DNA from 2 places in the Arthrobacter sp. PAMC25564 genome. Region 2 is predicted to be linked to the other one. Evidence: riboswitches for the same ligand, from Rfam matches in the RefSeq annotation. Region 2 holds a riboswitch; the other holds the start of a gene.
What was found. A riboswitch is a leader RNA that binds a small molecule or an ion and turns the genes downstream of it on or off. The one in region 2 is predicted to bind cyclic di-AMP.
Positions count from the first base shown of each region.

Region 1: it holds a riboswitch for cyclic di-AMP, as region 2 does, so the genes downstream of both, E5206_RS11355 (hypothetical protein) here and E5206_RS00365 (hypothetical protein) in region 2, are expected to answer to the same signal.

Region 1 is NZ_CP039290.1:2,425,037-2,440,458, forward strand. It holds gene E5206_RS11290 (fumarylacetoacetate hydrolase family protein) at 1-1,370, shown strand, start outside; gene E5206_RS11295 (GntR family transcriptional regulator) at 1,378-2,070, shown strand; gene hpaE (5-carboxymethyl-2-hydroxymuconate semialdehyde dehydrogenase) at 2,106-3,617, shown strand; gene hpaD (3,4-dihydroxyphenylacetate 2,3-dioxygenase) at 3,695-4,774, shown strand; gene hpaH (2-oxo-hept-4-ene-1,7-dioate hydratase) at 4,774-5,559, shown strand; gene E5206_RS11315 (HpcH/HpaI aldolase/citrate lyase family protein) at 5,544-6,383, shown strand; gene E5206_RS11320 (DUF4397 domain-containing protein) at 6,612-7,325, shown strand; gene E5206_RS11325 (sigma-70 family RNA polymerase sigma factor) at 7,490-8,059, shown strand; gene E5206_RS19835 (hypothetical protein) at 8,472-8,891, shown strand; gene E5206_RS11335 (DNA alkylation repair protein) at 8,941-9,612, shown strand; gene E5206_RS11340 (cation:proton antiporter) at 9,649-10,806, opposite strand; gene E5206_RS11345 (hypothetical protein) at 10,803-11,240, opposite strand; gene E5206_RS11350 (hypothetical protein) at 11,304-11,558, opposite strand; cyclic di-AMP (ydaO/yuaA leader) riboswitch at 11,749-11,945, shown strand; gene E5206_RS11355 (hypothetical protein) at 11,950-12,696, shown strand; gene E5206_RS11360 (HAMP domain-containing sensor histidine kinase) at 12,849-13,847, opposite strand; gene E5206_RS11365 (response regulator transcription factor) at 13,840-14,517, opposite strand; gene E5206_RS11370 (VTT domain-containing protein) at 14,519-15,259, opposite strand; gene E5206_RS11375 (phosphatase PAP2 family protein) at 15,270-15,422, opposite strand, start outside.
Region 2 is NZ_CP039290.1:76,184-91,605, reverse strand. It holds gene E5206_RS00410 (crosslink repair DNA glycosylase YcaQ family protein) at 1-936, shown strand, start outside; gene E5206_RS00405 (nucleoside deaminase) at 952-1,455, opposite strand; gene E5206_RS00400 (phosphatase PAP2 family protein) at 1,517-2,320, shown strand; gene upp (uracil phosphoribosyltransferase) at 2,333-2,968, shown strand; gene E5206_RS00390 (glyoxalase superfamily protein) at 3,045-3,422, shown strand; gene E5206_RS00385 (HAD-IA family hydrolase) at 3,513-4,193, shown strand; gene E5206_RS00380 (glycosyltransferase family 39 protein) at 4,233-6,248, opposite strand; gene E5206_RS00375 (glycosyltransferase family 39 protein) at 6,255-8,255, opposite strand; gene E5206_RS00370 (bifunctional glycosyltransferase family 2/GtrA family protein) at 8,256-9,656, opposite strand; gene E5206_RS00365 (hypothetical protein) at 9,809-10,570, opposite strand; cyclic di-AMP (ydaO/yuaA leader) riboswitch at 10,570-10,728, opposite strand; gene E5206_RS00360 (HAMP domain-containing sensor histidine kinase) at 10,878-12,485, opposite strand; gene E5206_RS00355 (response regulator transcription factor) at 12,489-13,229, opposite strand; gene E5206_RS00350 (hypothetical protein) at 13,463-14,314, shown strand; gene E5206_RS00345 (winged helix-turn-helix domain-containing protein) at 14,818-15,422, shown strand, end outside.

The DNA.
Region 1 (15,422 bases), 1.8 Mb from region 2:
CCTATTTCATGAAGGCATCCTCGTCCCTGAGCCTGTCGGGCTCGGCCGTGGAACGCCCCGCCGGGACCGAACTGCTCGCCTTCGAAGGCGAGATAGCGCTGATCATCGGACGGACGGCCCGGCGCGTCGGCCTCGAGGATGCGTGGAGCCATGTGGGCGCCGTCACGGCCGCCAATGACCTCGGCGTCTACGACCTCAAATACGCGGACAAGGGGTCGAACATCCGGTCAAAGAGCGGCGACGGTTTCACACCCCTCGGTCCGGACCTGATCCCCGCGGACAGGGTTGATCCGGGTGCCTTGAGGATCCGGACCTGGGTCAACGGCGAACTGGTGCAAAACGACACCACGGAGTCACTCCTTTTTCCGTTCGCGCAGATCATCGCCGACCTTTCGCAGCTCATGACCCTCGAACCCGGCGACGTGATCCTCACGGGCACTCCGGCCGGCTCTTCGGTGGCGGTGCCGGGCGACGTCATGGAAGTCGAGGTCGAGACGCTGGCGCACGACGGCGGCGCGCCGCTGAGCAGCGGCAGGCTCACGACGACCGTGGTCCAGGGACGGGGATCCTTTGCCGACTACGGTTCCAAGCCCAGGATCACCGACCAGGACCGGGTGGAAGCCTTCGGCTCCGCGGCGGCGGCAGGGCTGCTGCCGGAGGCCCCGGTCCTGACGCCGGAGCTGAAGGCCAAGCTGGAGTCCGTAGCCACCGCCACCCTGTCCTCCCAGCTGCGCAAGCGGGGCCTGAACAACGTCAGCATTGACGGGCTGCAGTCCACCCGTCCGGAGCGGCGGGTCGTCGGGCTGGCACGGACCCTGCGGTATGTACCCAACCGGGAAGACCTCTTCAAGAGCCACGGCGGAGGATTCAACGCCCAGAAACGCGCCATCGACTCGGTCAACGAGGGGGACATCCTCGTGATGGAAGCCCGCGGCGAAAAAGGAACGGGCACCATCGGCGACATCCTGGCGCTCCGTGCCCAGGTCCGCGGAGCGGCCGCCGTCATTACCGACGGGGGAGTGCGGGACTTTACCGCCGTCGCCGGCCTGGACATGGTGACCTACTTCGCCAACCCGCATCCGGCGGTCCTGGGACGCCGGCACATCCCGTGGGACACGGACATCACCATTGCCTGCGGCGGAGCCACTGTCCAGCCGGGCGACATCATCGTCGCCGACGCGGACGGCATCCTCGTCATTCCGCCGGCTATCGCCGCGGAACTGGTTGAGGACTGCATCGCCCAGGAGCAGGAGGAGGAGTTCATCTTCGAAATGGTCAGGCAGGGCAACAGCGTGGACGGTCTCTATCCGATGAATGCGCAGTGGCAGGAAAAGTACACCCAATGGCGTGCCGCCAGCCGGAACCGCTAGGCCGGCCATGACCAGCGTCAGCACACTCGAAGCTGCCGGCCCCGAAGGCTCCAAGTCCGAGCAGGCCTACCGGCGGCTCAAGGAGCGCATCACCGGCGGAGAGCTTGGCCCGGGCTATCGCCTGGTGCTCAGCACGATTGCCCGGGATATCGGGGTCAGCGTGGTTCCGGTCCGTGAAGCCATCCGGCGGCTTGAAGCCGAAGGGCTGGTGACCTTCGAACGGAACGTAGGTGCCACGGTTGCCGGCGTTGATCCCACGCTCTACCTGCACACCATGCAGACCCTGAGCATCATCGAGGGGGCGGCCACCGCGCTCGCGGCCCCGCTGATCGATGGCGAGGACATCGCCCGTGCCCGGGCGCTGAACGAGGAACTGCGCGGGTGCCTGGCGGATTTCGAACCTGCCCGGTTCACCCGGCTGAACACCGAGTTCCACGCGATCCTCTACGGCCGCTGCCCCAATCCGCACATCCTCGACCTGGTCCACCGCGGCTGGAACCGGCTGGGCGCGATGCGGACCTCCACCTTCAACTACGTCCCCGGACGGGCCCACCAGTCGGTAGCGGAGCATGCCGGGCTGCTTGACCTCATCGAGGCCGGCGGAACCGCACACGAGATCGAAATGGCGGCCCGGGCCCACCGCACCAACACGCTGAACGCCTTCCTGGCGCAAACCCACCAACCGCCGTCGGCACTCTAAACACACCCGAATCCACGGAAAAGGAATGGTCCACCATGGCCGAACACTACCTGCCTGACAACCTGCCCACCCACATCCGGCACTTCATCAACGGCGAATTCGTCGACTCCATCAACGGAGCCACGTTCGAGGTCCTGGACCCGGTCACCAACGTCACCTATGCGACGGCGGCGGCAGGACAGAAAGAGGACATCGACGCCGCGGTCCAGGCGGCCCGGAAGGCCTTCACCTCCGGCCCCTGGCCGGGAATGAAGCCGCGGGAACGCGCCCGGATCCTGAATAGGATCGCCGACGCCGTCGAGGCGCAGGAACACCGGCTCGCCGAGATGGAGACCTTCGACACCGGCCTGCCGATCACCCAGGCCAAGGGCCAGGCGCTCCGCGCGGCCGAGAACTTCCGCTTCTTTGCCGACCTGATCGTGGCGCAGTTCGACGACGCCATGAAGGTCCCCGGTGCGCAGATCAACTACGTGAACCGCAAGCCGATCGGCGTTGCCGGCCTGATCACGCCGTGGAACACCCCGTTTATGCTGGAGTCCTGGAAGCTCGCCCCGGCGCTGGCGACCGGCAACACCGTGGTCCTCAAGCCCGCCGAGTTCACGCCGCTGTCCGCCTCGCTGTGGGCGGATATCTTCACCGCCGCCGGCGTCCCGGCTGGCGTCTTCAACCTCGTCAACGGCCTCGGTGAAGAAGCCGGCGACGCCCTGGTCAAGCACCCGGACGTCCCGCTGATCTCCTTCACCGGCGAGACCACCACCGGCCAGACGATCTTCCGCAACGCCGCGGAAAACCTCAAAGGCCTGTCCATGGAGCTCGGCGGCAAGTCCCCGTGCGTGGTCTTCGCCGACGCCGACCTCGACGCCGCCATCGACTCCGCCCTGTTCGGAGTCTTCTCCCTCAACGGCGAGCGCTGCACCGCCGGCTCACGGATCCTGGTGGAGCGCGGCATCTACGAAGAGTTCTGCGACAAGTACGCCGCCCGGGCCAGGAATATCGTGGTGGGCGACCCCCACGATCCGAAGACCGAGGTCGGTGCCCTGGTCCACCCGGAGCACTACAAAAAGGTCATGAACTACGTCGAGATCGGCAAGACCGAGGGCCGGCTGCTGGCCGGCGGCGGACGGCCGGAAGGACTCCCGGAAGGGAACTACGTCGCCCCCACGGTGTTTGCCGACGTCGCCCCCGATGCCCGGATCTTCCAGGAGGAAATCTTCGGCCCCGTCGTCGCGATCACCCCCTTCGATTCCGACTCGGAAGCGCTGGAGCTGGCCAACGGCGTCAAGTACGGGCTGGCCGCCTATATCTGGACCCAGAACCTCACCCGGGCACATACCTTCGCGCAGAGCATGGAAGCCGGGATGGTGTGGCTGAATTCCCACAACGTGCGTGACCTCCGCACCCCCTTCGGCGGCGTCAAGTCCTCCGGGCTGGGACATGAGGGCGGCTACCGCTCGATCGACTTCTACACCGACCAGCAGGCCGTGCACATCACCCTCGGCAGCGTCCATACTCCCAAGTTCGGCCACACGCCCACATCCGGCGCCTAGGCGGCGCTGCCGCCCCCGCCGGCCCGCCGTCGTCGTACCTTCCACCCCAGAACCCTCCTCAACGAAGAGAGAAGACCATGAACAACGTCATCCCCAAGCCCTCCGTCCCGGCACCGGACATCGTCCGCTGCGCCTACATGGAGATCGTGGTCACCGACCTCGCCAAGTCCCGCGAATTCTACGTGGACCTCCTCGGACTGCACGTCACCGAGGAAGACGAGAACAATATCTACCTGCGCTCCCTCGAGGAGTTCATCCACCACAACCTGGTCCTGCGCAAGGGCCCCATCGCCGCCGTCGCGGCCTTCGCCTACCGGGTGAAGTCCCCGGCCGAGGTGGACGCCGCCGAGGCCTATTACAAGGAACTGGGCTGCCGCACCGAGCGCCGCAAGGACGGCTTCACCAAGGGCATCGGCGACTCCGTCCGGGTCGAGGACCCGCTGGGCTTCCCTTACGAATTTTTCTACGACGTGGAGCACGTCGAACGCCTCACCCAGCGCTACGACCTCTACTCCGCCGGCGAACTGGTCCGGCTCGACCACTTCAACCAGGTCACCCCGGACGTCCCGCGCGGCCGGAAGTACCTCGAAGACCTCGGCTTCCGCGTCTCCGAGGACATCCAGGACTCCGACGGCGTCTCGTACGCCGTCTGGATGCACCGCAAGCAGACCGTGCACGACACCGCGCTGACCGGCGGCAACGGCCCGCGCATGCACCACGTCGCCTTCGCCACGCACGAGAAGCACAACATCATCCAGATCTGCGACAAAATGGGCGCCCTGCGCATCAGCGACCGGATCGAACGCGGCCCCGGCCGGCACGGCGTCTCCAACGCCTTCTACCTGTACATCCTTGACCCGGACGGCCACCGCATCGAGATCTACACCCAGGACTACTACACCGGCGACCCGGACAACCCGACCATCACCTGGGACGTGCACGACAACCAGCGCCGCGACTGGTGGGGCAACCCCGTGGTCCCCAGTTGGTACACCGAGGCCTCCCTGGTCCTGGACCTCGACGGGAACCCCCAGCCCGTCATCCAGCGCACTGACGCTTCCGAAATGGCGGTCACCGTGGGTGCCGACGGGTTCTCCTACACCCGCAAAGACGCCGAAAGCGCCGCCCAAGGCTTCAAACTCGGAGCCCAGCTCTAGTGCTCGATCAAAAGGCTGTTGCCGCCATAGCCGACGAACTGCTGGAGGCCCGAAGGACCCGTACCCCGATCCCGCGGCTGACCGCCCGCTACCCGGAGATGACGGTACAGGACTCCTACGCCGTCCAGAACCTCTGGAGCGACCGCCTGCAGGAATCGGGGCGGACCCTGGTGGGCCGCAAGATCGGGCTGACCTCCAAAGCCATGCAGGCCGCCACCGGCATCACTGAACCGGACTACGGCGTGATTCTCGATGACATGGTGCTGGAAAACGGTGCCACCCTGCAATGGGATGACTACACGCATCCGCGGGTCGAGGTGGAACTGGCGTTCGTGCTGGGGAAACCGCTGTCCGGGCCGAACTGCAGCATCTTCGACGTCCTCGACGCCACCGACTACGTCGTTCCGGCGCTGGAGATCCTGGATTCCCGGATCGAGATGGAGGGCCGGACCATCGTGGACACCATCTCCGACAACGCGGCCATGGGGGCCATGGTGATCGGCGGGAACCCCGTGAAGCCGCGGGACATCGACCTGCGCTGGGTTGCGGCGCTGCTGTACCGCAACCAGGTCATTGAGGAAACGGGGGTGGCCGCCGGTGTGCTCAACCACCCCGCGGCCGGTGTCCACTGGCTGGCGAACAAACTCGCCGCCCACGGCACCACCCTCGGTGCCGGCGAAATCATCCTGGCCGGATCGTTCACCCGCCCCATGTGGGTCTACAAGGGCGATTCGGTGTACGCAGACTACGGACAGTTGGGAACCATCACATGCCGATTCGAGTAGAACCGGGGGAAACCTTCGCGGCGCGGCTGGCCGGGGCCAGCCGCCCCCAGGCCGGAATGTGGGTCTGCTCGGGCAGCCCCCTGGTAGCCGAAATCTGTGCGGGCTCCGGGCTGGACTGGCTCCTCATCGATGCCGAACACAGCCCCAACGGGCTCGAATCGATCCTCGCCCAGCTGCAGGCGGTCCATGGCTATCCGATCCACGCTGTCGTCCGCCCGCCGGTCGCTGACGCCGTACTGCTCAAGCAGTACCTCGACCTTGGCGTGCAGAACCTGCTGATCCCCATGGTCGACACCGCGGAGCAGGCTGCCGCCGTCGTGCGGGCCGTCAGGTATCCGCCGCACGGGATCCGCGGCGTCGGGAGCGCGCTGGCACGTGCCTCGCGCTGGAACCGGATTGAAGGCTACCTGGGGCGTGCTGCTGGGACGGTCACGGTGCTGGTGCAGATCGAAACGGTCACCGCGGTCGAAAACGTGGCAGCCATCGCCGCCGTCGAAGGCGTCGACGGGGTCTTCATCGGCCCCTCCGACCTCGCCGCGTCCATGGGGCATCTGGGCGAGCAGGACCATCCGGAGGTCGTTGCCGCCGTCGAACACTGCATCCGCACGATCACCGGACTCGGCAAACCTGCGGGGGTGAATGCATTTGCCGAAGCTACGGCGCGCCGCTATCTCGATGCCGGCGTGGACTTCATCCTGGTCGGTGCCGATGTGGCCCTGCTGGCGAGGGGCAGTGAAAACCTGGCCGACCGCTACGGCACCGTTGTGGATGGCACCATTGCCGGCGGCACGATTGTGGGCGGTGACGGCCGGCCCAGCTACTGACACGGGAACGACACCTGCCTGCGCCAGTTTTGTGCCATAAGCGGGTCGCCCGGCCAGGCGACGTCGAAATGCCAGGTTGCGAAGACCGCCTCGGCCCGGGGACAAGATGCTTCCAGTCCATGCAGGTGGAAAGTTCGGGCGGACTGCATCCGCGCAGGGCCTTCGGCCGGTAGTAAGGGTGTAAGCAAAAGCACCGCCCGTATGCTGGGCCTCCACGAGGAGTTTGAAATGCGCAAAAAAATCTCTGCAGTCGCCGGAGCAATGACGCTTCTGGCCGGGCTCGCCGTCGCCGGTCCCGCCCAGGCCAGCGACGGACGCGATGGCAAGGAGACGGCAGAACTGTCCGTACTGCATGGCGTACCAGGCCTCACGGTGGATGTCTGGGTGGATGGCAAACTGACCTTGGACAACTTCACGCCGGGAACACTGGCAGGGCCGTTGACTGTCCCCGACGGAGACCACAAGATCGCGATCACCGGAGCCGATGCCAGGAGCGCGGACAACCCGGTGATCGGTCCCGTGACAGTGGACCTGGAAGCAGGGCGGAATTACACGGCAGTGGCACACCTGGCCGCTGACGGAACTCCCACCGCCACCCTCTTCACGAACAACACCTGCGCCAGCCCCGACGGGAAGGGCAGGCTGACCGTCCGCCACGTTGCCGCCGCACCGGCCGTCGACGTCCTGGCCGGCGGAACCGCGGTTATCAAGGGCCTGACCAATCCCCACCAAAAGACGCTCACCCTCAAGGCCGGGACTGTGTCCGCTTCGGTCGCTGCCGCGGGAACCACCGCTCCGCTGATCGGCCCGGCCGACGTCACCGTCGCAGCAGGGAAGAACACGATCGTCTATGCCTGGGGCAGCCTTGCTGACAACAATCTGGGTGTCGCTGTGCAGGTGGTGGACTCCAACTCCGGCGGACACAAGGGGCACAACGGCTAACGTGCGTTCGCCTCAGGCGTGACATGTTGCCTTCGCCAACCGGTGGGGTCGCGTTCGGCGCGGCCCCACCGGACGTCTCCGCCGTCGATCCACCATTGCCCCACGACGCCGAGCGCGGAATAATGTGGATCCACAGGGCTCGATGCCGCTCTAAGGAGCATCCGATGGAGGCCGCCGCGCACGGTTGGGACGTGGGTATCGATCATGCGTTCGCCGACGGCGAGGAGCGGGCCCTGGCGGAGGCATACCGGAAGATGAGTCCCCTCGTCTACACTCTGGCGCTAAGGTCCCTGGGCGAGCGGGCGGCCGCTGACGACGTTACGCAGGAGGTGTTCATCCGGGCTTGGAAATCGCGGGCGAGTTATCGGCCGGAGGCCGCACGACTGCCGGCGTGGCTGATCGGGATCACGCGAAACGCTATTTCGGATGCGTTGTCGTCCCGTTCCCGCCAGCGCGATCTTGAACAGGCAGCCGTGCACCTTGTCAGCGACCCGACCACCAATCCGAGTGCCAAGGACGTGGAGGCTGTGGCGGACCGCATAACTTTGGAAGAGGAGTTGGAGCGGCTAGGGGATCCACAGACGGCGATAATGCGGTTGGCGTTCTATGAGGACTTGACCCATGACCAGATTTCCTCACGCCTGGACCTTCCGCTCGGCACCGTCAAGAGCCACATCAGGCGCAGCCTAAGCCGATTACGGACCCGTCTGGAGGTGGAACATGGAACACCTTGACGCCGAACTTATCAGCCTCCTTGCCCTTGGCGAGCAGCTCGGGAACGAATCCGCCGCCATCCACCTCGCGAGCTGCCGCGAATGCGGAGAAACGCTCGCCGCACTGCGGCGCACTGTCCTGGTTGCTACCGCCGACCCCGCAGGCGTCGAACTTATGGAACCGGGGAGCCACAATTGGCACGCTATCCATCAGGCACTCGGGCTGTCGCCATCTTTGGCAGGGGATCCTTTGGGACAATCCGCGGCACGTGCCCGCGACGCTCGCGATTTCGGTGAGCCATCGGTGAACCCCGCGGAAGCGCCGACGTCGTTGCCCCTTTCGTCATCTGCACCTCCGGTTCCCTTGCCTTCCGGCAGGAGGCAGCCCTGGGCACGCCGCGGCCTGTGGATCACAGGAGTTGCTGCGGGAATAGTGTTGGGCGCAGCCGGCGCCTGGACTGCGGCCAGCATCTTTGGCCGCGCTGAACCACCGGTCGCGGTCCCCACGCCGTCGGCAGTGGTCCTGGCCGAGACGCCGCTAAAACCCCTGGCAGCCCACGCCGCAAGCGGGGACGCAGTGGTGCAGAGGCTCCCGAATGGCACGCGTCAGCTCGTCATCCGCTTGCCTGATGAGAATGTCTCCGGTTTCCGCGAGGTCTGGGTGGGCTCCGCCGACTTGTCCAAGATGGTCAGTCTGGGAGTCCTGGGCAATGACCCCGGAGTCTTTGTCATCCCGAGCGGACTGGATTTGGCCCAGTACCCCGTTGTGGACATATCCAACGAGCCCTATGACGGAGATCCGGCGCACTCCACGGAAAGCATCGCACGGGGACGACTGACAGTGCCTGGCTGACATGGAGCCGCCGGTTCGTGATCCGGCCCGGAGGGGAAAGAATGGTGAGGTGAGTGACGCCGGCGATTTCATCGATTCCTCCCTTCAGCGCGAGGGCGACTGGCACCGTGCTGCCGCGGCGCGGGCCCGGTTGGGAAGCGGGCTGGACGGACGCGAGCTGCGGTTCTACGGCGCCTCCGTGGGTGCGGTCCGGGGAACGGTCCGTGATGCCCTCCGCCGTCATACCGGGATGGCCCATGATGACATCACGGCGCTTAGTTCCGAATTGTGGGAGGTGCCCGTGTTCGAGCGCCGGCTCGCGGCGATTGTCCTGTTGCAGTCCAGGCTCACGGTGCTGGGCAACCTGGATCTGACCCGGATCGAGGGCTTCGTCAGAAGCGCCCGACTGCGCGGGCTGGTGGATCCGCTCGCCGTCGACGTGATCGGTCCCCTGGTCGAGGGACTGGATGTGCTGGGCAGGGTGCGCGCCGACAGTGTGCTGGACCGGTGGGTGCGGGAGCCCGACGCCTGGTTGCGCCGTGCCGCGCTGCTCTCCCCGCTACGGGCACTGGGGGCGGGAGCGGGGGATTGGGACGGCTTCGTCCGGCATGCCAGGGCCGTACTCGCGGATCCGCCGGGACAGGGACCCGATGGCCCGGTGGTCCGGGAAGCGATCTCGCGGGTGCTAGCTGAGCTGGCGAGGACGCGGCCCGAACTTAGGTTCGCGTCCGCTGACGTCTGACGCCGATGTGTGCCCCACGGGAGCACGACGCAAAGTTCAGGGTTTACCGCTACCGGCGGCCACCGGCTGCGCGAATGACTTCGCTGCACGGGATCCTGCCATGGCGCTCGCGGCAATCGTGATGAGAGCTCCCAGCAGCAGGGCGGCGTTCTCTCCGGGGAGCAGGACGTGCAGCTGGGTGCCAATGCTTGCCGCTGCGACCGGTACGCCAAGCTGCGCAGCCGAGAGGACTCCCAGCGGCAGCGGGAGCCCAAACGCCCTTAGTCCGGAGTGGATCAGGACCGTGCCAAGTCCCAGGGACAGGCCCAACACGATCATGTCCGGGTGGCCGGCCAGGTCGCGCAGGTTCAGGGAGGCGCCCAGCCAGACAAGGAAGATCGGTCCCAGGAAACCATCGCTGACGGCGAAAAGCTGGCGGGCCAGCCGTCTCGGTTCGCCGACCGCGGCCACCACCAGCCCGAACGAGAATCCAGCCAGCATCACTGAGACATGGCCGAAATTGGCCACCCCGGCCAGCGCGAACAGCAGAACCAGCTGGATCCGCAACTCCAGGGCAAACTTGCGGTTTTCCGAGAGCCGATGCATGCGCCGGCGGGCGCCGCTGCGCTCCAGCGAGCGAAGGACGAAAAAGATCGCAATGGCGCACGCACCCACCGCGAGCGCCCCGAGTGCGGCGCGGCCCGCGTTCGGCGGATCCAGGGCCAGCGGCAGCGCGACTATGCAGGCGACATCGGCGATGGCCACCTGCGCGGTCATGGCCACCACCTTCGGGCCGCCCAGGCGCAGGGAATCGACAATCGGCAGGACCATGGCCGCGGACGAGGACGCGAGCAGCACCACATACAAAGGGGCGTGCCCGGTCCCGAAGGCCAGGCCCATCCCGGTTCCAACGACGGCGGCGGCGAACCCGGCGGCGGCGGCCTGGCCGAAGCCCTTCCCGAGTGCGGAGCGGATCTGCGGATCCCGGACCGGCACATGGGTTCCGGCGACGAACATCATCAGGGCAAAGCCAATGTTTGCCAGCAGACTGAAGGTGGGATCGCCGGCGTCGACCAGCGAAAGCCCCGTCCGTCCGATCACGATGCCTGCCAGCAACTCACCCAGGACCACCGGAAGTCTCCAGCGCACCGGCAGCGCCAGCAGGGGTCCCGCGAGGGCGACGACGGCGATCAGCGCCAGGGACAGGAACGTCACCGCACGCCCGGCCCGGCAGCACCCCGGGTTCCCATATCTGCCAGTTTCACCGGAATGGGCGTGTTCTCGTCTGTCAGGTAGGAAGCGCAGACCCGGTGGTACCCGTCGGCGATCTGGGCCGGGATGCCGGCTTGGAGAATTCCGCGGACCAGCAGTACCGGCGAAAGCTTCCTGCCGGCGGCGATCTTGGCCAGATCCGCGGCGACGTGCGGGTTGTCCGGCCTCAGGAGCGGCAGCCCCGAGGCGCGCAGGATGTCTTTCGCGAGCTGATGCGTCACCGGGGCATTGCGCAGTGACTGCACGATCGCGGCGGCACCGGCACCATCGGTCAGGAGTGCGAGGTAGCTCTCCGCAGCCGGGTAGTCATGTTCCTCCGGCTCGGGGAGCCAGATCACTGATGCCGTGTCATCGCTTCTCTTGGAGTCTTTGGCCATGGACTGAGCCTAGTGCGGTCACCCGGCAAACGCTTTCTTTCCGCGGCTCCGTAAATCATGGGCCTAGTCTTGGGGCCGGCGCTCCACCACCGCGTAGGCCTTGCCGTCCAGGAACTCCCAGTCGGTGACCACCATGAACCCGAGGGCGTCCACCCTGTCATTGAGGACGTGGGCGTCAAAGCCGCCATCCCGGGGTTCGGCATCCCAGGTCAGGACATGGACTTCTTTCCCCTCCAGGATCAACAGCTCGGTGTTGACGTCGAAGTCGTCCTGCGGCTGATCACTCAGTTGGCAGATGGCGACACAGTGGCTGGTCATTTCGGGCCTCCGCTTCGGGATCGCTGATGGCATCATCCTATGCCCGGGCCCCCGGCGGCCCACGGAATCGGGCCCGATTCCCCCGGGATCCCCATGGATTCCACCCCATGGCCGTTACCTTAATGTGACATTTGGCCGCTGCGCCCGTACGGTTGTTAAGTGCCTGTTGTCTCCGATACGGGCACTCCCCAGCCGATTGCCTAACTCTGCCGCGGCCTCGGGGCATCTCGCAGCAAACGTCCGGCAGAGACGGGGAAACCACTTTTGACCTGCTGTCATACAGGTCTTGGGGTGAAGCCGCACAGCCTGCAGCCGCGGGCCTGAGTGCGGCCGGGTGCCTCCCATCCGAATCCGACAGCTCACCTCGCAGGCATTGGGAGAGGCTACAGCCATGTCTTCAGACACCGTCAATTCGCACAGCAGCACTGCCACGCACACCACGCGGCGCTCGGCACGTTCATCCGCAATCACCGGCAAGGCAGGCACCATCGGCCGCCACGCCGCCGTCATCGCCGCAGCCTCCGGCCTGGTCCTCAGCGGGGCCATGGCCGCCAACGCCGCAGAAGCACCCGCGGAACGCAACTCCGTGCCGGCGTCGTCCGTTGACGTCAAGGGCCAGGTCGGCGCGCCGCTCATCGCGGACTCAAGCGTCCGGATCAGCTTCGAACGCCCGGCCGTCAGCTCGACGGCGGCTCCGGTGATCGCACAGCCCGCCCCCGCCGCGGCAGCTGCCCCCGCCGCCGCGGCGCAGGCACCCACGGCTCCGAAGGCCACGGTGCAGGTCAAGGCAGCCCCGGCGGCCGCCGCCGCTCCGGCAGCCGGCGGCCTCAACGCCGCCATGCTCGCCGCCGCCTACGGCCAGCTGGGCATCACGCAGGACTGCACTGCCATGGTCGAGAAAGCCCTCGGCGCCGCCGGCAAGCCGGTCGGGGACCTTGGCCCCATGCAGTTCCTGAACTACGGCACCGTCGTGGCAACGCCCGAGCCGGGCGACATGGTGGTCCAGTCCGGCCACGTGGGCATCTACGCCGGCAACGGCCAGGTCATCAGCGGCGGTATGAACGGCGTAAACTCCACCATCGTCCACCCGCTGTCCTGGCTGACGGCCACCGGCGGCGTGACCTTCGTCCGTGCCTAAGCCTACGCACGGCTGACACGTTGACTGAACGGCGTGTGGAGGGGCCGGTGATCAGCTGCCTTGGGGGCGGCTGATCACCGGCCTTTTCGTGTGGACCGGGCAAGCTCCGCACCCGAAGCCACTCTGCCCCTGAAGCCCCTGAAGCCCCGCTCTTAGCGCCCCGCGAGCGGAAGCGTGAGCTTCATGGTTGTACCCTGCGGCCCGGTCCGGGCCACCTCGACGGTGCCGCCGGCGGCCGTGGCGATCTCGCGGACCAGCGCCAGTCCGATGCCGAAGCTTCGCTGCCCGCGGGTTCCATCCGGGCTGGGGGTCCGGACGAAGCGGTCAAAGATCCGGGCCTGGTCCACGCCCGTGATTCCGGGCCCGGTGTCCGCCACGCTGATAACCGCATGGTTCCGCTCCACCCCGGTGCTGATAGTGACGCTCCCGCCGGACGGCGTGTGGGCCAGGGCATTGTCCGCCAGGGCGAGCACAGCCCGCCGCAGCGAGTTCCGGTCGATCCGGGCCAGCGGCCGGCCGCCGTCGGAGAAGGCGAGACGGATGTCATGCCGTGACGACAGTTCCTGCAGGCTCTCGGTGACGGACCCGGCGACGTCGGCCAGCTCCACCGGTTCCGTGGAACGGTCCGGCGCGGCGCCGGTCGCGGCCAGCAGAAGTTCGTTGACGATCCCGGTCAGGGTGGCCGCATCTTCCCGGATCCTGCCCAGGGCCTGGCCCGGTTTGGAGTCCGGCACGGCGTCGCGCTGGGCGAGCTGAATGCGCGCGTCCAAGATGGCCAGGGGCGTGCGCAGTTCATGGCTGGCGTCCTGGACGAACCGCCGCTGCAGGGCCAGTGCTTCCCCCAGCGGCCGGATGGCGCTGCGCGCACTGAGCCACCCGACGACGCCGGCCAGCACAATGCCCGCCACCCCGGCGATGATCATCGCCTCAATCAGGTCCTTGGAATCGAGATAGGTGTAAGCCTTCCCGGCCGCCGCGGAGCCGGGCAGATCCGGGTGCGCCAGCTTGTTCATCAGATAGACGGTCGCCGCGGCGAGGAGGCAAAGGACCAGCACCGCACAGGCGGCGCTGATCCGCAAAGCGACCTTGAGCGAGGCCCGGCGGAGGGTGTCCTGGTCCGGTTCGCCGGCCAACGGAGGCCTGCTATTCATGGGCGTCGCCGATCTGGTAGCCGACGCCGTGGACCGTGCGGACCACGGCCTTGGAAATCTTCCTTCGGAGGTGGTGGACGTAGGTGTCGATCACGCCGGGCTGGTCGGCGGCCTGGAAATGTTTGTTGAGCAATTCTTCCCGGGTGAAAACCCGGCCGGGTTCGGCGGCCAGGGCTCCCAGCAGCTCGGCTTCCTTTGCGGTGAGGGAGACCAGCGGCCCGTAGACCGAGCGCACAGAGCGCGACGCCGGATCGAGTTCCCAGTCGCCGATGCTCACGGGCGCGGCGGCCGGCGTGTAGCTGCGCGTCAGGGCGCGCAGGCGTGCCGCGAGCTCGTCGGCGTCGAACGGTTTACTCATGTAGTCATTGGCGCCCGCGTCCAGGCCCCTGACCTTTTCATCCGTAGCGCCGAGGGCCGTGAGGATCAGGATCGGCGTCGAAACCCCCTTGGACCTCAGCGCGTTGATCAGGGCGATGCCGTCCATCAGGGGCAAGCCGCGGTCGACCACCATAACATCCCAGACCTGGGTCAGCGCCAGGTGCAGTCCGTCCTGGCCGTTGGTGGCCAGCCGGATCAGGTAGTCCGGTTCCAGCAGTTCGGCGATGAGCGGTCCCAGGACGACGTCGTCCTCCACCAGCAGCAGGGACGGCCGGCCGTCAGCGGTTGTCATGTCAGTTATTCTCCCGCGCCATACCTTCCGCCGGCAGTCCGCCCGCCGTGTCGTCACCACGGTCAGCCGCGGGTCCGGCCGCGGGGCCGCGGTTCTGGCGGCGGCGTTTGAGGAGCTGGACGCCCCACGGCAGGACGGAGACGAGGACCATGACCACGGCGATGACGTCGATGTTCTTGGCGATGACCTCATAGTGTCCCAGCCATGTCCCGAGCAGGGTCACGGATGAGCCCCAGGCCAGCGCCCCGGTGATGTTCCAGAGCGTGAAGGATTTGTACCCGTAGCGGGCGATGCCGGCGCTCAGGGGTGCGAACGTCCGGACCATGGGCACAAAACGTGCCAGCACGACGGCGGCCCCGCCGTGGCGGCGGAAGAAGTCCTCGGTGGTGGTCAGGTGCGCTGTCTTCAGGATCCGCGCGTCGTCCTTGAACCATCGGCGGCCGTACGTCCGTCCGATCATGTAACCGACCTGGTCGCCGGCCACGGCAGCGGCGGTGACGACGCCGATCAGCACCGGCAGCGTCAGTTGCAGCTGCTGATGCAGGAGGCCTGCGGTGAAGAGCAGTGAATCCCCGGGCAGGAAGGGGAAGAGGACGCCGGATTCGATGAACACCATAAGTGAGATGACGCCGAGCGCCGCCGGGCCGAGACCCTCGAGCAGGCTCGCCGGGTCAAGGAGCGAGGGGGTTCCGGCCGCGGCCGAGAGGACCGGGCCAAGCCCTGAAGCGTAAATGCCGTGCATGGTCACTTCCTTAGGGACGGGGTGATCGGGAAGGCTGCGTGGACCGAACGGATGCTGCGGCCGGCAGGCGGTCCAGGATACGCGGAGCGAACCGGTTCCACAGCCCGGCCAGCAGCACAACCGCTGCGCTCGCCGCGAGGAACGAGGCTGCCACGTCGGTGGG
Region 2 (15,422 bases):
GAGGCCACCGTCAAGGTGCTCGGCAGGCTTGGCGTGGACCGCGGCGAAATCACGCTGCTGGAAGAACAGGTGCTGCACACCCTCGCCGAAGCCGAGGCGCCGCTGGACCCGCGCCAACTCAAGGAGGAGCTCGGCGATTCCGTGCGCAACCTCGGCGAGGAGGGCAAGAAGAAAGGCGCCACCACCACGCTGCCCACGGCCCTCGGGATCCTGCAGTCGCAGGGACGGATCCGCCGCGTCCCCGCGAACGGCCGCCTCGACCAGCAGCGCTACGCCTACGAGCTGTGGGGCCAGCCGGCCGGCACGCTCGACGACGCGGAAGCCCGCACCGAACTGATCCGCCGTTACCTGGCCTGGACCGGCGGCGCCACGTTTAAACAATCCCAGTGGTTCACGGGTTTCACCGTGGCGCAGACCAAGGCGGCACTCGCCGCCGTCGGCGCCGTGGCGGTCCCCACCGCGGTGACCGCCGCGGTGGACGCGGGGCTGTGGCTGCTGCCCGACGACGTCGGGCGCCTCGCCGCCTTTGAGGAACCCGCCGGGGAACAGATCCAACTGCTCGCCGGAACGGACTCGCTGGTGCTGCTTCGCCGCAACGCGGCGGACCTGCTCGATCCGGACAGCCCTGAAGGGGACAACATCGCCAGGAAGATCATGGCCTCGCTCGCGCTGCAGGCCGACCTCCCGGACCACCCCATCCTGGACCGCGGCAGGATCATCGGGCTCTGGCAATACGATCCGGGCAAGGAACGGATCGTGCCCTGGCTCTTCCACGGCGCGACGCCGGCCGTGACCCAAAGGATCGCCGAGGTGGAGGCCTGGATCCGGGATGACCTCGGCGACTTCCGCGCCTTCAGCCTGGACTCACCTGCCAGCCGGCAGAAGCGGATCGACGGCCTGGCGGCAGCCGCAGCAGGCTCCGTGGCCGGTAACTAGCGGTACCGCAATGGCTCAGGCGCCGCGGTGCCCGGCGAAGAAGTCCCGAAGCAGCGCCGCACACTCCTGTTCCCGGACGCCCGCATACACTTCCACCCAGTGGTTGAGCCGGCGCTCGCGGAGGATATCGAACACGGAACCGGCGGCTCCGGCCTTCTCATCCCAGGCGCCGAACACCACCCGCGGGATCCGTGCCAGCACAATCGCCCCGGCGCACATGGCGCACGGTTCCAGCGTCACCACGAGCGTGCAGTCCGCCAGCCGCCAGCCCTCGCCGGGTTCCCCGAGCGTGGCCCGCCGCTCCTGCAGGCGCGCCGCAGCCTCGCGGATGGCCACCATCTCGGCGTGCGCCGTCGGGTCCCCGAGCGCCTCGCGTTCGTTGCGCCCGGAACCGAGCACCCCGCCGTCGGGCCCGATCACGACGGCGCCGATCGGCACGTCCGCGGTGGCCAGCGCCCGGCGCGCCTCGGACAGGGCAAGGCCCATCCAATCGGCATGGCGGGGCTCCGGTGCGGTCATTGCTCAATGATAGTTTCGTGGGAAGCGAAGCCTTGAACGGGCTAGGAACAGGGAGGCAGCCGTGAACACCTTGACTGACCGTTGGGGCCGCTGGGTGGTTCCCTATGCGGCTCTCTGGATCACCCTGCTGGTCGGCGGCGTGATCGTGGTGGTCCTGGCACTCCTCGGCGCGGAGGTCTATGACAATGTTGTGGACGACGCCGGACTCGCGAGCCTGGACAAGCCCACCCTGGCCTTCGCCGAGCAGTTGCGCACTCCCGCGCTGGACACGGCAGTGACGGCGTTTACGAACATCGGCGGCGGGATCGGCATGCCCATCCTGGCCACCATCCTGACCGCATGGCTGACCTTCATTACGCGCACCTGGCGGCCGCTGATCCTGATCGGCGGCGCCGCCGCGGTGTCCGTGACGGCCACAGCCGTGGGCAAGAAGCTGGTGGGCCGCACCCGGCCGGACCATGCCGACGCGGTCCCGCCGTACGAGAACTCCCCATCCTTCCCCAGCGGGCACACGCTCAACACCACCGTGGTGATCGGCGTCGTGGTGTATCTGGCCTGCCTGCAGGTAAAACGGACGATCACCCGGGTCGGACTGATCACCGCCGGTGTGGCCTTTGCCGTGGCGATGGGCCTGAGCCGGGTCTTCCTGGGCCATCACTGGATGACCGACGTGATCGCCGCCTGGCTGCTCGGCCTTGCCTGGCTGGGGATCGTGATCCTTGCGCACAGGCTCTTTCATGTGTTGCGGCACCGCGAACACGCGGGCCCGGCACCGACGTTTGACCACCCGCTGCGCGAGGCGGTTGCCGCGGCAGACGACGCCGGTGCGCCGGGCTCCCGGGGAGGGCCGCCGACGTCCGGGTGATAGTTTTGACCCATGCGCACTCTCGTTGTGGACCACCCGCTGGTCGCCCATAAGCTCACCGTCCTGCGGGACAAGAACACCCCCTCCCCGGTCTTCCGCCAGCTCACCGAGGAGCTCGTCACACTCCTCGCTTACGAGGCCACCCGTGAGGTCCGCACCGAACCGGTCACCATCGAGACGCCGGTCGCCACCACTATCGGCACCGCCTTCACCAAACCCACCCCGCTGGTGGTCCCCATCCTCCGCGCCGGGCTCGGCATGCTTGAGGGCATGACCAAGCTCGTCCCGACCGCCGAGGTCGGCTTCCTGGGCATGGCCCGGGATGAAGAAACCCTGGACATCATCACCTACGCCGAGCGCCTCCCCGAGGACCTCACGGACCGCCAGATCTTCGTCCTGGACCCCATGCTGGCCACCGGCGGCACCTTGCGCGAGGCCATCAAATTCCTCTTCAAGCGCGGCGCCTCGGACGTCACCTGCATTTGCCTGCTGGCCGCCCCGGAGGGCCTGGCCAAGCTGGAGGAAGAGCTCGCCGACGCCAACGTGACAATCGTCCTGGCCTCCATTGACGAGAAGCTCAATGAGAAGTCCTACATCGTGCCGGGCCTCGGCGACGCCGGGGACCGCCTTTACGGTGTGGCCGGCTGATTCAGCCCGGAAGGCCCGGCGGCCGCCGGGCGTCCCTTGCCTTCCGGTTCTGCGTGTCCACGGCTAGCCTGTGGCCATGGACTGGAAACTTGAACTCGTCTTCGTCCCGGTATCCGATGTGGACCGCGCCAAGGACTTCTACGTCAACAAGGTCGGCTTCAACGCCGACTACGACGAGCGGCCCACGGACGGCATCCGCTTCGTCCAGCTGACCCCGCCCGGTTCCGGCTGCTCGATTGCCATCGGGGAGGGCCTCAACGACGCTGCGCCCGGGACCGCCCCCAGCCTTCAGCTCGTGGTCAGCGACATCCAGGCGGCGCACAAGCAGCTCAAGGACAACGGTGTGGACGTCAGCGACGTCGATGTCCAGGACTGGGGCCACTTCGTTTATTTCGCCGATCCGGACGGCAACAAATGGGCGGTGCAGTACATCCCCGGCCGGGCCAACGGCTGATCCCGCCAGATTGTGCGCCGTGACCGCCCGGCCCTCGGTCCGCGGGGTGAACGCGGGGTGTGAGGCGGGGGCATGGGGCAGGATGGGGTCATGAACCTTCCCTCCCGTCCTAGTGTCACGACCCTGACCGCCCGGGCCGTCCTGTTCGATATGGACGGCACGGTGGTCGATTCCACCAGCATCGTGGAGCAGGTGTGGACCACTTTTGCCGGGCGCTACAGCCTGGATATCGGGGAGATTCTGCGCTCCTCCCACGGCGTCCAGGCGATGGACACCGTCCGCAGGTTCGCCCCGGCCGGTGCGGACATCAATGCCCTCGCGGCCGAACTGGGCAAGATGGAGCTGGCCGAAACCCGCGGGATTGTCCCGGTGCCAGGGGCGCGGGAGCTGCTGGCGAGCCTCCCTCCGGACGCCGTAGCGCTGGTGACGTCGGCTTCACGGGAGCTGGCCGAGGTCCGGATGGCGGCCGCGGGGATCGGCGTCCCGGCCGCCTCGGTCACGTCTGAGGACGTCAGCCGGGGCAAACCGCACCCTGAGGGATACCTCCGGGCCGCCGCCCTGCTGGGTGTGGACCCGGCCGACGCGGTGGTGTTCGAGGACGCCCCGGCCGGCATCGCCGCGGGACGCGCCGCCGGCATCCGGACCGTGGCGGTCGGGCCCAACGCCGGCGAACTGCCGGAGGGTGTGCTCCATATTCCCGACTTCTCCGGGGTCTCCGTAACCACGCACCTCACCGCCGCCGGCGTACGCACCGTGTCCTTCAGCTTCTAGGGTCCGCACGCGGTCCCGGACCGCTCCAGCCCTGTCCGCCTACCCCGCCAAAAGGTACACCGTGGTGCCGCCGACGGTCCGGGCGGTGAAATTCGCCTGCACCCAGGCGGCGATCCGGGCCGCGTCGTCAGAGCCGGTTTCGCCCTGCATCATGCGCCCGGCGATGAAGTAGTGGATCTTTCCCCCGGCCACGAGCTGCTGGAACTGCTCCAGCGTCGGTGCGGGGTCGGTGCCGTTGAACCCGCCCACGGCCATCACCGGGAGCCCCGTCGCCAGCTGGTACCCCGCGGCATTGTTGGATCCGACGACGGCGGCGGCCCAGATGAAGTTCCCCGCGTTCGTTTCCAGCGCGGTCACCAGGGCGGACGACGGCGTGCCGGCACCCAGGAGCCCGCCCATGCCGCCCCCTCCCGGGCGGGGTCCGCGGCCCACGCCCGTCCCGTTGGCGTTGCCCTGGCCGCCGAAGACCGGCGGTATCCCGGCCGCACCCCGTCCGGTGGCCGCCGGCCCGGCACTGACGATCGAACCGCTCTGCGCCGTGGACGCGGTGGCAAGCGAGTATGCCAGCGGGCCGGCGAGGGCGGCGGCGACGGCGACGGCCGCCGTCGTCCGGGCAAGGAATCCGGGCGCCGCAAGCCGCGGGAGCGCAGCGGCGGCCAGCACCAGGACACCGGCGGCGAGGGCGCCCAGGAGCACTGCCCAGCGCAGCCACGGCAGGAACGCCGCGGTGCGGCCCAGCAGCTCGGACGCCATGAATCCGGCGGCCAGGATCGCCGCGGCGAGGACCGCCGCGGCCACGGGCCGGGCGCGTCGCTGCCAGAGCAGGACGCCACCCAGGCCCGCGAGTCCGGCGATCCCCGGCGCGAGGGCCACCATGTAATACGGGTGGATGATGCCGGCCATGAGGCTGAAGGTCAGGCCCGTGACAGCCACCCAGGCGCCCCAGACGATCACCGAGGCCCGCACGGCGTCGGTGCGCGGAGCATGCCGCCCCAGCCACAGCAGCCCCGCGCCGAGCAACAGCACCGAAGGCAGCAGCCAGGCGATCTGGCCGCCGAATTCGCTGTTGAAGAGCCGGAAGAGCCCCGGCGTGCCCCAGCCGTTGCCGCCGCCCACACTGCCGGTCTCCTGGCCGTTGAGCCGGCCCAGGCCGTTGTAGCCGAGCGTGAGTTCCAGGATGGAGTTGTTCTGCGAGCCGCCGATGTACGGGCGGTCCGCCGCGGGGATGAGCTCGACGGCGGCCAGCCACCAGCCCGCCGAGACGGCCATTGCCGCACCCGCACCCAGCAGATGCAGCAGCCGCTTGCCGAGCTTGGCCGGGGCAGCGAACAGGTAGGCCACGGCGAAGCCGGGGACAACCAGCAGCACCTGCAGCTGCTTCGCCAGGAAGCCGAAGCCCAGGAACACGCCTGCCAGCAGGAGCCAGCGCAGGGCGGCTTTAGCGGCGGTGGCGTCCTGGACGGACCGGAGCACGGCGTACGCGGCCGCGGTCATGAGCAGTACCAGCAAGGCATCCGGGTTGTTGAAGCGGAACATCAGCACCGCCACCGGGGTCAGCGCCATGACCGCACCGGCGAGGAGGCCTGCCCGGTGGGCAAGCCCGGCGTCGGCGGTGGCCGGCGCGGCGGCCCGGCGCACGGACAGGTAGACCAGCCAGACCGTCGCGACGCCCATAAGCGCCTGCGGCACCAGGATGCTCCAGGAACTGAGCCCGAACAGCCGCACGGACAGGCCCATCACCCAGAGCGCGGCCGGCGGCTTGTCCACCGTGATGGAGTTGGCGGCGTCCGAGGAGCCGAAGAACCACGCCGTCCAGTCCTGCGATCCGGCCTGGGCAGCGGCGGAGTAGAACGCGTTGGCCCAGCCGGAGGCGCCGAGGTTCCACAGGTACAGGGCACCGGTGGCCAGCAGCAGGACGGCCAGTTCGAGGCGTGGCCGCAGCGGTGTCAGCCGCGGGACCCTCCCGCGGCGCGGAGTCCCGGCAGCCTGGCCTGTGGCCAGGCTGCCGGGACTCTGTGGAACGGGGGAGGACACGGGGTGAAGGGTATCAGTCATGGCAGCCTAGGCGCCCAGCCTGTAGACCGTGGACGTGCCCACGGTCTGGGCCTGGAAGTTCGCCGCGACCCAGGCGGCCACCTCGGAGTTGCCCCCGCGGCCTCCGCCGCCGCCCATCCCGCCGGAGATGAAGTAGCCGATCTCGCCGCGGCCCACCATCGCCTGGAACTGGGCCAGCGTCGGGTAGGGATCGCCGCCGTTCCAGCCGCCGAGGGCAATCACGCTGGTGCCGGAGGCGAGTTCCAGGCTTGCCGCCTGGCTCGCGCCCGAGACGATTGCGGACCACTTGGTCCCGGCGGACTTCAGCAGCGCGGTCAGCTCGGTCGAGGCGCCTTCGTTGCCGGGGCCCCCTGTCCCGCCGCCCAGGCCATCAGCGCTGCCCTGGGCACCCCCGAATCGGGCGGTGGTCCGGCCGCCGCCCATCGCCGAGGCGGTGGGCCCGGAGGCGGGGATGGAACCGGAGTGCGGCTGGGCCGCCGTCGCGAGCGTCCAGGCAGCGGTTCCCGCCCCGCCGGCCAGCAGCGAAAGGACGACGACGCCGGCCGTGGCCGCCTTGCGGAACCGGCCGGGGAGGCCCGGGAGGCTGTCCACCCGCAGGATCACTGCGACGGCGGCGAGAAGACCCAGGACGACGACGATGACGCGGAGTCCGGGCAGCCAGCCCGGATCGCGGCCCAGGAGCACCGCGGACCAGACCGAGCTGGCCAGCACCGTGGCGGCCAGGACGATCCGGGCCGGCCAGTAGGCCCGCCCCCGCCACAGCTCCACTGAGCCGATGCCCACCAGGGCTGCGATCGCCGGAGCCAGTGCCACGGTGTAGTACGGGTGGATGGTGCCGCTCATGAAACTGAAGATCGCGGCGGTGACCGCGAGCCAGCCGCCCCACAACAGGAGGGCCGCGCGGGTCTTCGAGGTCCGTGCCTCCCGCCGGGTGAACCACAGCCCGGCGCAGAGCAGGATCAGGGCCGCCGGCAGCAGCCAGGAAACCTCGCCGCCGAAGCTGGTCCCGAACATACGGGTGATGCCGGCGGCTCCGCCGAATCCGACGTTCCCGCCGAACCCGCCGCCGGGTGCGCCGCCGCCTCCCGGCATGCCGCCACCGGAACCGGTGATCCGGCCCAGGCCGTTGTAGCCGAAGGTGAGCTCCAGGAAGCTGTTGGTCTGGGAGCCGGCCATATAGGGCCGGGCCGAGGCAGGGGTCAGCTGGAACAGTGCGATGTAGGTCCCGGCCACGACGGCGATCCCCGCGGCCGCGCCGAGCAAGTGCAGCAGCCGCCGTCCCAGGGTGGTGGGGGCGGCCCAGAGGTAGGCCAGGGCGAGCCCGGGCATGATCAGGAACCCCTGCAACATCTTGGCCAGGAACGCCAGGCCGATCACGGCGCCGGCCGCCGCCAGCCATTTCCAGCCGGCCCTCTCGATGGCGCGGGTGGTCAGGTAGCCGGCCAGCATCAGGCACAGGGTCAGCATGGCGTCAGGGTTGTTGAAGCGGAACATGAGGGCCGCCACCGGGGTCAGCGCCAGGGCGCCGCCGGCCAACAGGCCTGCCGCCGGGCCGGAGATGCGCTTGACCGTCAGATAGAGGAGCCCGACGGCGGCGACCCCCATGAGGGCCTGCGGAATGAGCATGCTCATTGCCGAGAATCCGAACATCCGCCCGGCCAGGGCCGGGATCCACAGCGCCGCCGGTGGCTTGTCCACGGTGATCGCGTTGCCCGCGTCCAGGGAACCGAACAGCAGGGCGGTCCAGTCCTTCGTGCCGGCCTGGACAGCCGCGGCGTAGAAGGAGTTGGCGTAGCCGGTGGCTTCCAGGTCCCACAGGTACAGCACGGCGGTGAGCGCCAGCAGCAGGGCCACCGAGGGCCGGACCCAGTGCGGCTGGGTGCCGAAGAGCAGGCGTTCACGGCGGTTTTGCGGGTGCCGCGTGGCCGGCTGATCCAACGGGCCATCGGGGGCCGGGGCAGCGGAGCCGCCACCGGATCCGGCTGGGGAACGAAGCGTGGTGGTCATCTACTTGGCCGTTTCTGTGCGGGGGCGGGAAGCGTCTGTGGTGCCGGCGGCCGGACCAGGATGGGCGCGGCGGCGCCGGAACACCACCAGCCGGAACAGCAAGAACTTTACGGCGGTCGCGGCGAGGTTCGCCGCGGTGACCGTGACGACTTCCAGCCAGCGGTCCGGGGTTCCATGGACGAGGGCCAGGGCGCCGGAGGTGAGCGCCAGGCCGATGCCGAAGACCAGGAGTCCTTCGAAGTGGTGGCGTGCCGCGTGGTGGCGCCCCTGGACGCCGAAGGTGAAGCGCCGGTTGGCGGCGGTGTTGGCCACCGCCGTGATGAGCAGCGCCAGGAAATTGGCGAGCTGGGGGTCCATGATGCCGCGGCAGAGCAGGAAGATCGCGAGGTAGGCGAGGGTGGAGGCGACCCCGATGCTGCCGAAGCGGACGAGTTGCCCGAACAGGCTGCCGCCGGGGCTTTGTTCATGTGGCCGGGAAGCGGCAGGCAGCGGGCCCCGGGCGAGGGCGGCGCGCAGTTCGGGAACGGGGATCCGGCCCGAGACCAGGTCCCGGCTCAGCCGGGCCATGCCGCGCAGATCAGCCAGGGCGGTCTGGAGGATGTCGACGCTGGAATCGGGATCGTCGGTCCAGTCCACCGGCACCTCGTGGACACGCAGCCCGCATCTTTCGGCCAGCACCAGCAGCTCGGTGTCGAAGAACCAGGCATTGTCCAGGGTGTGCGGGAGCAACTGCCGGGCGACGTCCGCACGGATGGCTTTGAACCCGCACTGCGCGTCGCTGAAGTGCGCGCCCAGGAAGGTGTGAAGCAGGACGTTGTAGCCGCGGGAGATGAATTCCCGCTTGGGGCCCCGGATCACGCGGGAATTGTGTGCCAGCCGGGTCCCGACGGCGAGGTCGGAGTGTCCTGAAATCAGCGGGGCGAGCAGGGGCCCCAGCGCCGCGAGATCGGTGGACAGGTCCACGTCCATGTAGGCCAGGACGGGCGACGGCGAGGCGAGCCAGACTTTCCGCAGCGCGTTGCCGCGGCCCTTCTCAGCAAGATGGACCACCGTCACCTCGCGCAGTTCACGGGCCACGCGTTCGGCGGTCTTGAGGGTTCCGTCCGTGCTGGCGTTGTCCGCCACGGTGATCCGGAAGCTGTGCGGGAATGTGCCCAGCAGGTAGGCGTGCAACCGGCGCAGGCAGGCTTCCAGGTCCCGCTCTTCGTTGTAGACCGGTATGGTCACGTCCAGCACCGGCAGGGTGGTGCGGGTGTCGATGGGGGAGCGGCGGGTGCCCGGCCCCGCGATGGGTCCTGCAACGGGTCCGGCAGCCAGTGCCGGCCCGGCGGCGGGAGCCGGAATGTCCGCCGTCGCCGGCGGCTGCGACAGGGTTCCTGTGGCCTGGTCTGTGAACGTCATTCCTCCACTGTGACGCCCGCTCTTATGAAGGCTTTAGTGCCAAGCTGTGCAAGGGCTGTGGAAGTCCGCCGGTCGTGGCAACTGCCGGCACACCGGAGGCCCCGCATCGCGCGGATGCGGGGCCTCCGGTTGAGGGGCTGGCTGTGCCCGGTTTAGTACCAGTTGTTGGCGTAGTGGAAGTTCAGGGCGCCGCAGGGGGAACCGTAGCGGGTCTTGACATACGTCAGGCCCCAGTTGATCTGGGTCCGGTAGCTGGTCAGGTAGTCGGCGCCGGCGCTCGCCATCTTCTCGGCAGGCAGGGCCTGGACCACGCCATAGGCGCCGCTGCTGGCGTTGGTGGCGGTTGTCCTCCAGTCGGATTCCCGGGTCCACAGCTTCATCAGGCACTGCATCTCGCCGGGAGCCCAGCCGTAGCTGCCCACCTGCACGGCGGCGTAGGCCTGCGCCCCGGCCGGGTCATCGACGGCGACGGGGGGTGCCGGTGCCGGTGCCGGCGCTGCTGCGGGTGCCGGAGCAGGCGTGGGTGCCGGCGCTTCCGCGGGCTTCACCTCGGAGGACTGGGGTGCGATGCTGCCGCTGGCGGGGGCAACGGGCTGCGCCGCGATCTGGACCTTCTCGAAGTTCAGCTTGGGCAGCGGATCCGCGCTGGGGATGGACTCCTCGGCGCTGGTGGCGCCGGTGGCGCTGGCATTCCAGCGGGCGGTATCGGCGGCCTGCCCGGCGGCGCCGACTCCGATCAGCACCGCACAGGCTGCGGTCACGACGGCGGCGCGGCGGCCGGTGGATCCGATGCCGGCGGCAAACCGGGACAGGGCTGAAGCGGGCTTGGCTGGCTCGGCGCGGTGGCGCGAGGCCTTGGACCGGGATTTCCGGACAACGCCCGCAGGGCGCGGTTGTACCTTGAATTCAGTCATGATCGCCTCTCAACGCCGGTGGAGTTAGCTGTCGGGTTCGGATGAGAAATCCGGCCGCACGGAAGATCACGTGTCGGCTTCACCCCAAGGGTGCATGCATGCAGAATGCCCGGGAACTCTGGGTCCCCCACCTCTGCCTGGTCCAGCGGAATCCGGGAAGCGGCAGAGTTTGGCGTCCGTCCGGATATGCGGCCCCAATGGCGGCCGCACTCGAAAAACCCTACCGGAGTTGAGGGATTAAGTCACGTTTCGATAACAGAAACCGCGACGGCGGTGCGTCGGCTTGCGCCCAGCGCCCGCCACATCGTCACCGGGGGGCGGCAGGCGGAGCCGGTGGAAGGCGGACGGCGAACTCCGTCCGGCCCGGCCGGGAGGTGACCTCGACGGTTCCGCCGTGGGCCTCCACAATCGACTGCACGATGGACAGACCCAGTCCGCTGGTCCCCTCGGCGGTAGGTGCCGGTGCCGGGGCCCCGCCGGCCGGCCCTGCTCCAGCGCGGGCGGGTGCCCCCGAGGTGACCGGCGCACCCGCCCGGGCGGCCGCCGCTGCCGTCGTCACCGCAGGGTTCTTCCGTGCCGCGTCGGCCCGAGCGAAACGGGCAAAGACCCGGTCAATGAACTCGGGCGCGATCCCGCTGCCGTTGTCCGTCACCGTCACCACGGCGCTGCCGTCGGCCGAGCGCATCACGCCGGTGACCACCTTCGTCCCGGGCGGGGTGTGCTTACGGGCATTGGAGAGCAGGTTGGCCAGCAGCTGGTGGAGCTGGGCCGCATCGCCGCGGACCACCACGGGCTCTTCCGGCAGCTCCAGTTGCCAGACGCGGTCCGGGGCTATGACCTTCTCATCGCTGACCGTCTCGATCGCCAACTGCGTGAGGTCAACATCGCTGAGCTTGAGCGGCTGGCCCTCGTCCAGCCGCGCCAGCAGCAGCAGGTCCTCCACCAGCGTGGTCATCCGCAGGGACTGGCTCTGCACCCGGGCGAGGGACTTCTCGCCGTCCGGCGTGAAGTGCTCAGTCATCCGCATCAGCTCGGTGTACCCGCGGATGGCGGTCAGCGGGGTGCGCAGCTCGTGCGAGGCGTCCGCCACGAACTGGCGCACCTTCATCTCGCTGTGCTGCCGCGCCTCGAGCGCGTTGGAGACGTTGTCCAGCATCTGGTTCAGCGCGTAGCCCACACTGCCCACTTCCGTTCCGGGATGGGCGGCCGACGCCGGAACCCGCACCGCGAGTGCCACCTCACCGGCGTCGAGCGGGAGGCGGGACACCTTGGTGGCCACCTCGGACAGCTGCTCCAGCGGTTTCATTGTCCGGCGGATCAGGGCCGTGCCGGCGAGGCCGATCAGCACGAGGCCGCCGGCGGACACCACCACCATGGTCCAGACCAGTGAGGCCAGGGTGTTCTCCTTCTCGGCCAGCGGAAGCCCGGTGATGATCACGTCGCCGTACGGTGCCTGGACGGCCGTGAGCCGGTAGGCGCCGGCGGACAGCGTGCGGTCCACCGGGATGCCGTTCGGTGCCAGCGCGAGGAGGACGTAGTCGTCGTCGGGGGACAGGCTCTTGCGGGTGGCGTCCTCCGCGAGGAAGCCGGCGCTGCTGACCGCGCCGCCCAGGATCCGGGCGTTCAGCGTGCCGACGCCCTGGCCGCGGGCCTCGAGGGGGTCGGGGCGTCCGCCGGTCCCGCCGGGCAGGGGCCGGCCGAATTCGCGTGCACGGGACGACGCCTGGTCCAGCTGGGTATCGAGCTGGCGGGTGAGGAAGAGGTCCATGGAGGCATAACTGAACAGGCCGACGGCGCCGCAGATCGCCACGAGCAGGGCCATGGCGACCAGGACCAGCCGGGTGCGCAGGTGCCACGTGGACGGGTTGCGCCAGTCACGGCCGGGGGTGCGGACCTCACCGGCTAGAGTGGGCACCGGCTACTCCGCCGGCTTCAGGACGTAGCCGGCGCCGCGCACCGTGTGGATCATGGGCTGGTGGTTGGCATCGACTTTTTTGCGCAGGTAGGAAATGTAGAGCTCGACGATGTTCGCCTGGCCGCCGAAGTCGTAGTCCCAGACCCGGTCCAGGATCTGGGACTTGCTGATGACGCGCTTGGGGTTCTCCATGAGGTAGCGCAGCAGTTCGAACTGCGTGGCCGTGAGGTGCAGTTCCTCCCCGGCACGGGTGACTTCCCGGGTGTCGACGTTGAGCACGAGGTCCCCGACGACGAGTTCCGCGGTGTCCATCGCGGCCACGCCAGAGCGCTGGACGAGCCGGTGCAGGCGCAGCAGCACTTCTTCCATGCTGAACGGCTTGGTGACGTAGTCATCCCCGCCGGCGGCCAGTCCGGTGATCTTGTCCTGCACGGCGTCCTTGGCGGTCAGGAACAAGGCCGGGACCTCCGGCGCGAAAGCCCGGATCCTGCCCAGCAGTTCCACGCCGTCGAATCCGGGGAGCATAACGTCCAGCACCAGGACGTCGGGGCGGAACTCCTTGGCAAGCTTGACCGCCTCGGGGCCGTCGGCGGCGACGGCGACGGACCAGCCCGCCATCCGCAGGCCCATACTCATGAGCTCGGAAAGGCTGGGCTCGTCGTCCACCACCAGCGCGCGGATGGGCGAGCCGTCGGGATGGGTGAGCTGGGGAAGGTTGTTGGTCATGGAGTGCGAAGTGGCCATGGGACAACTCTCCGTTCTGCCGGTTGGTTGCGGCTTTGGGGATCCTGTGCGGCACCTGTGAATCCCAGCCTAGCGAGCTGGATGCGCCCGTGGGTGTACGGATCTGCTTTCCCTGCCCGTTGGAAGGCCGTCGGCAGGTCACAGCCGCAGCTGTTGAGCCGCACAGCGCATGCACAGGATCGCTCAGCACTCTGGAGGGGACACCGATCCCGTCCCGATTGAAGGAGAACCCCATGAGCGGACAGCAGCCCGGGCCCGTCCCGGAACCCACCACGGATGCCGCGGCCGCGCCTGCGCCCGTGACACGGCCGGGCGGCGGGCCCGTCGCCCCAGGGCCCGCCGCCGCGCCCTTTGCCGCGCAGCACGACGCCTGGCCGCCGGCGCAGGCCGCAACGCCAGGCTGGGGCGCGCCCGGACACGGTCCGGCGGCGCCGGCGCAGGCCGCAACGCCAGGCTGGGGCGCGCCCGGAGCAGCTCCCCAGGGAGGCTCCACGGCCAGGCTCTGGACGCTCAAGCGGGGTCTCGTCGTCGGCGGGGCCGCCCTGGTGCTCGCCGCCGGGGCAGGTGTCGGTGTGTATGCCCTTACCTCAAGTTCGGCGTCAGCTGATGGAACGACGCGCGGCGCGGCTGGCGCCCCCGGTGGCCAAGGCCCGGCCCAGGGCGGCTTCGCCGGCGGGATGCCGGGCCAGGCCGGCCCCGGCCAGGGCGGAGCCGGCAACTTCTCGCCCGACGGGATGGGTGGCGGACTTGCCGCTGCCCTGCATGCCGAATACGTGGTCCTTCAGGGTGGCGCGTACGTCACGAAGGCCGAACAGCTCGGCAGTGTCACCGAGGTCACTTCGGGTTCCGTCACCGTGAAGAGCAGCGACGGATTCACGCGCAGCTACGCGCTGGGTGCCGATGTGGTGGTCAGCAAGCAGCAACAAAGGCGCCAGCAGGCCGGGGGAAGTACCGGCAGCCAGTTGGGCGTGGCGGACATTGCCACCGGGGCGACGGTCCGGATCGTCGCGGCCAAGAATGGAACCGACTACGCAGCCGAGTCAGTGGTGCTCGTGGCGGCCACCGCAACCGGCCAGGCCAACTGAGCCTGGCGTGACCACTCTGTGGACGGTGGACAGGCGCCACTTGATTCAGCGGTGTTTCATCTAATTCCAATACAGTGAATGATCATGAACGAGAGGGGCCTTCCACCGAACATACTTCGGCGAGAGGCCCCCTTTGATTCCTTGATCTGAAAAACACTTGTTATTTTATTGCACTGCCAGAATTGTGATCTGCACTACATTTCCGCTTTTCGTCTCACTATGTGGAACTTGCGGTCCATTGTTACTTGCAAGTTCCCATTGTTACGATGCACACTTCAATTGTGAACAAGAACTCAACAGCACCTGCAGCCGCAGCTTCCTGGGTCAGCACACCCGCTGGTACCGAGATGCGCTGTTGTCGAATGCACGCCTAACTTTTACACCCCAAGAGTTTCTAGGCATTCGCCCCCAGCCCAGCGTCGGGCGCCCCTCCCCAGTCTTCATTGCGGGGAAAAGTAGCATTCGAGCCGCGATGACGGCCATTCACATTGAGGTAAGCATTCATGTCAGTTGCATCTGGATACGTCCACATCTCCGTCCGTAACGCCAGCAAGGCCGGGCAGACCTCGGGCATTCGCCAGGGCTTCGGCGGCCGCCCGGCCTTCGCCCCCGCCAGCTCCGGCAGCAGCTTCCCTGCGCCCGGCTACGCCGCACAGGGCTACAACCCGAACTCCTATGGACAGCTCCGCGCCGTTCCGCCGGCACCGGACACAGCGCCCACCCCCGTGATTGCCCCCGGCGCCGGTGCAGCGGTCCGCCCCGCCGCTGGTGACAACGTTGCCCGCGGCTTCGTGCTTTACATGGGGATCGACGAAGACACCGCGGCGGCTGCCGGCACGTCCATCGCCAAGCTGGCCCAGGAGATCCGCGCCTACGCACAGTCCCTCGTGGCCGGTGCCGAAAGCTACGCCGCCGTCGCCGTGGCGCCGGCCAGCGCGCCCGGTTCCGCCCTCGACGTCGTCCGTTCCACCTTCGGTGACCCGACGGCCGGTGCCCGCCAGCGCACGGAGACCGCGCGCCTCCAGCCGCCGCAGGACCCTCGTCCGTCCGGCGTGCTGATCGATCTCGCCCGCCGTGAAGTGCACCTCGACGGCGAATCCCTGAACCT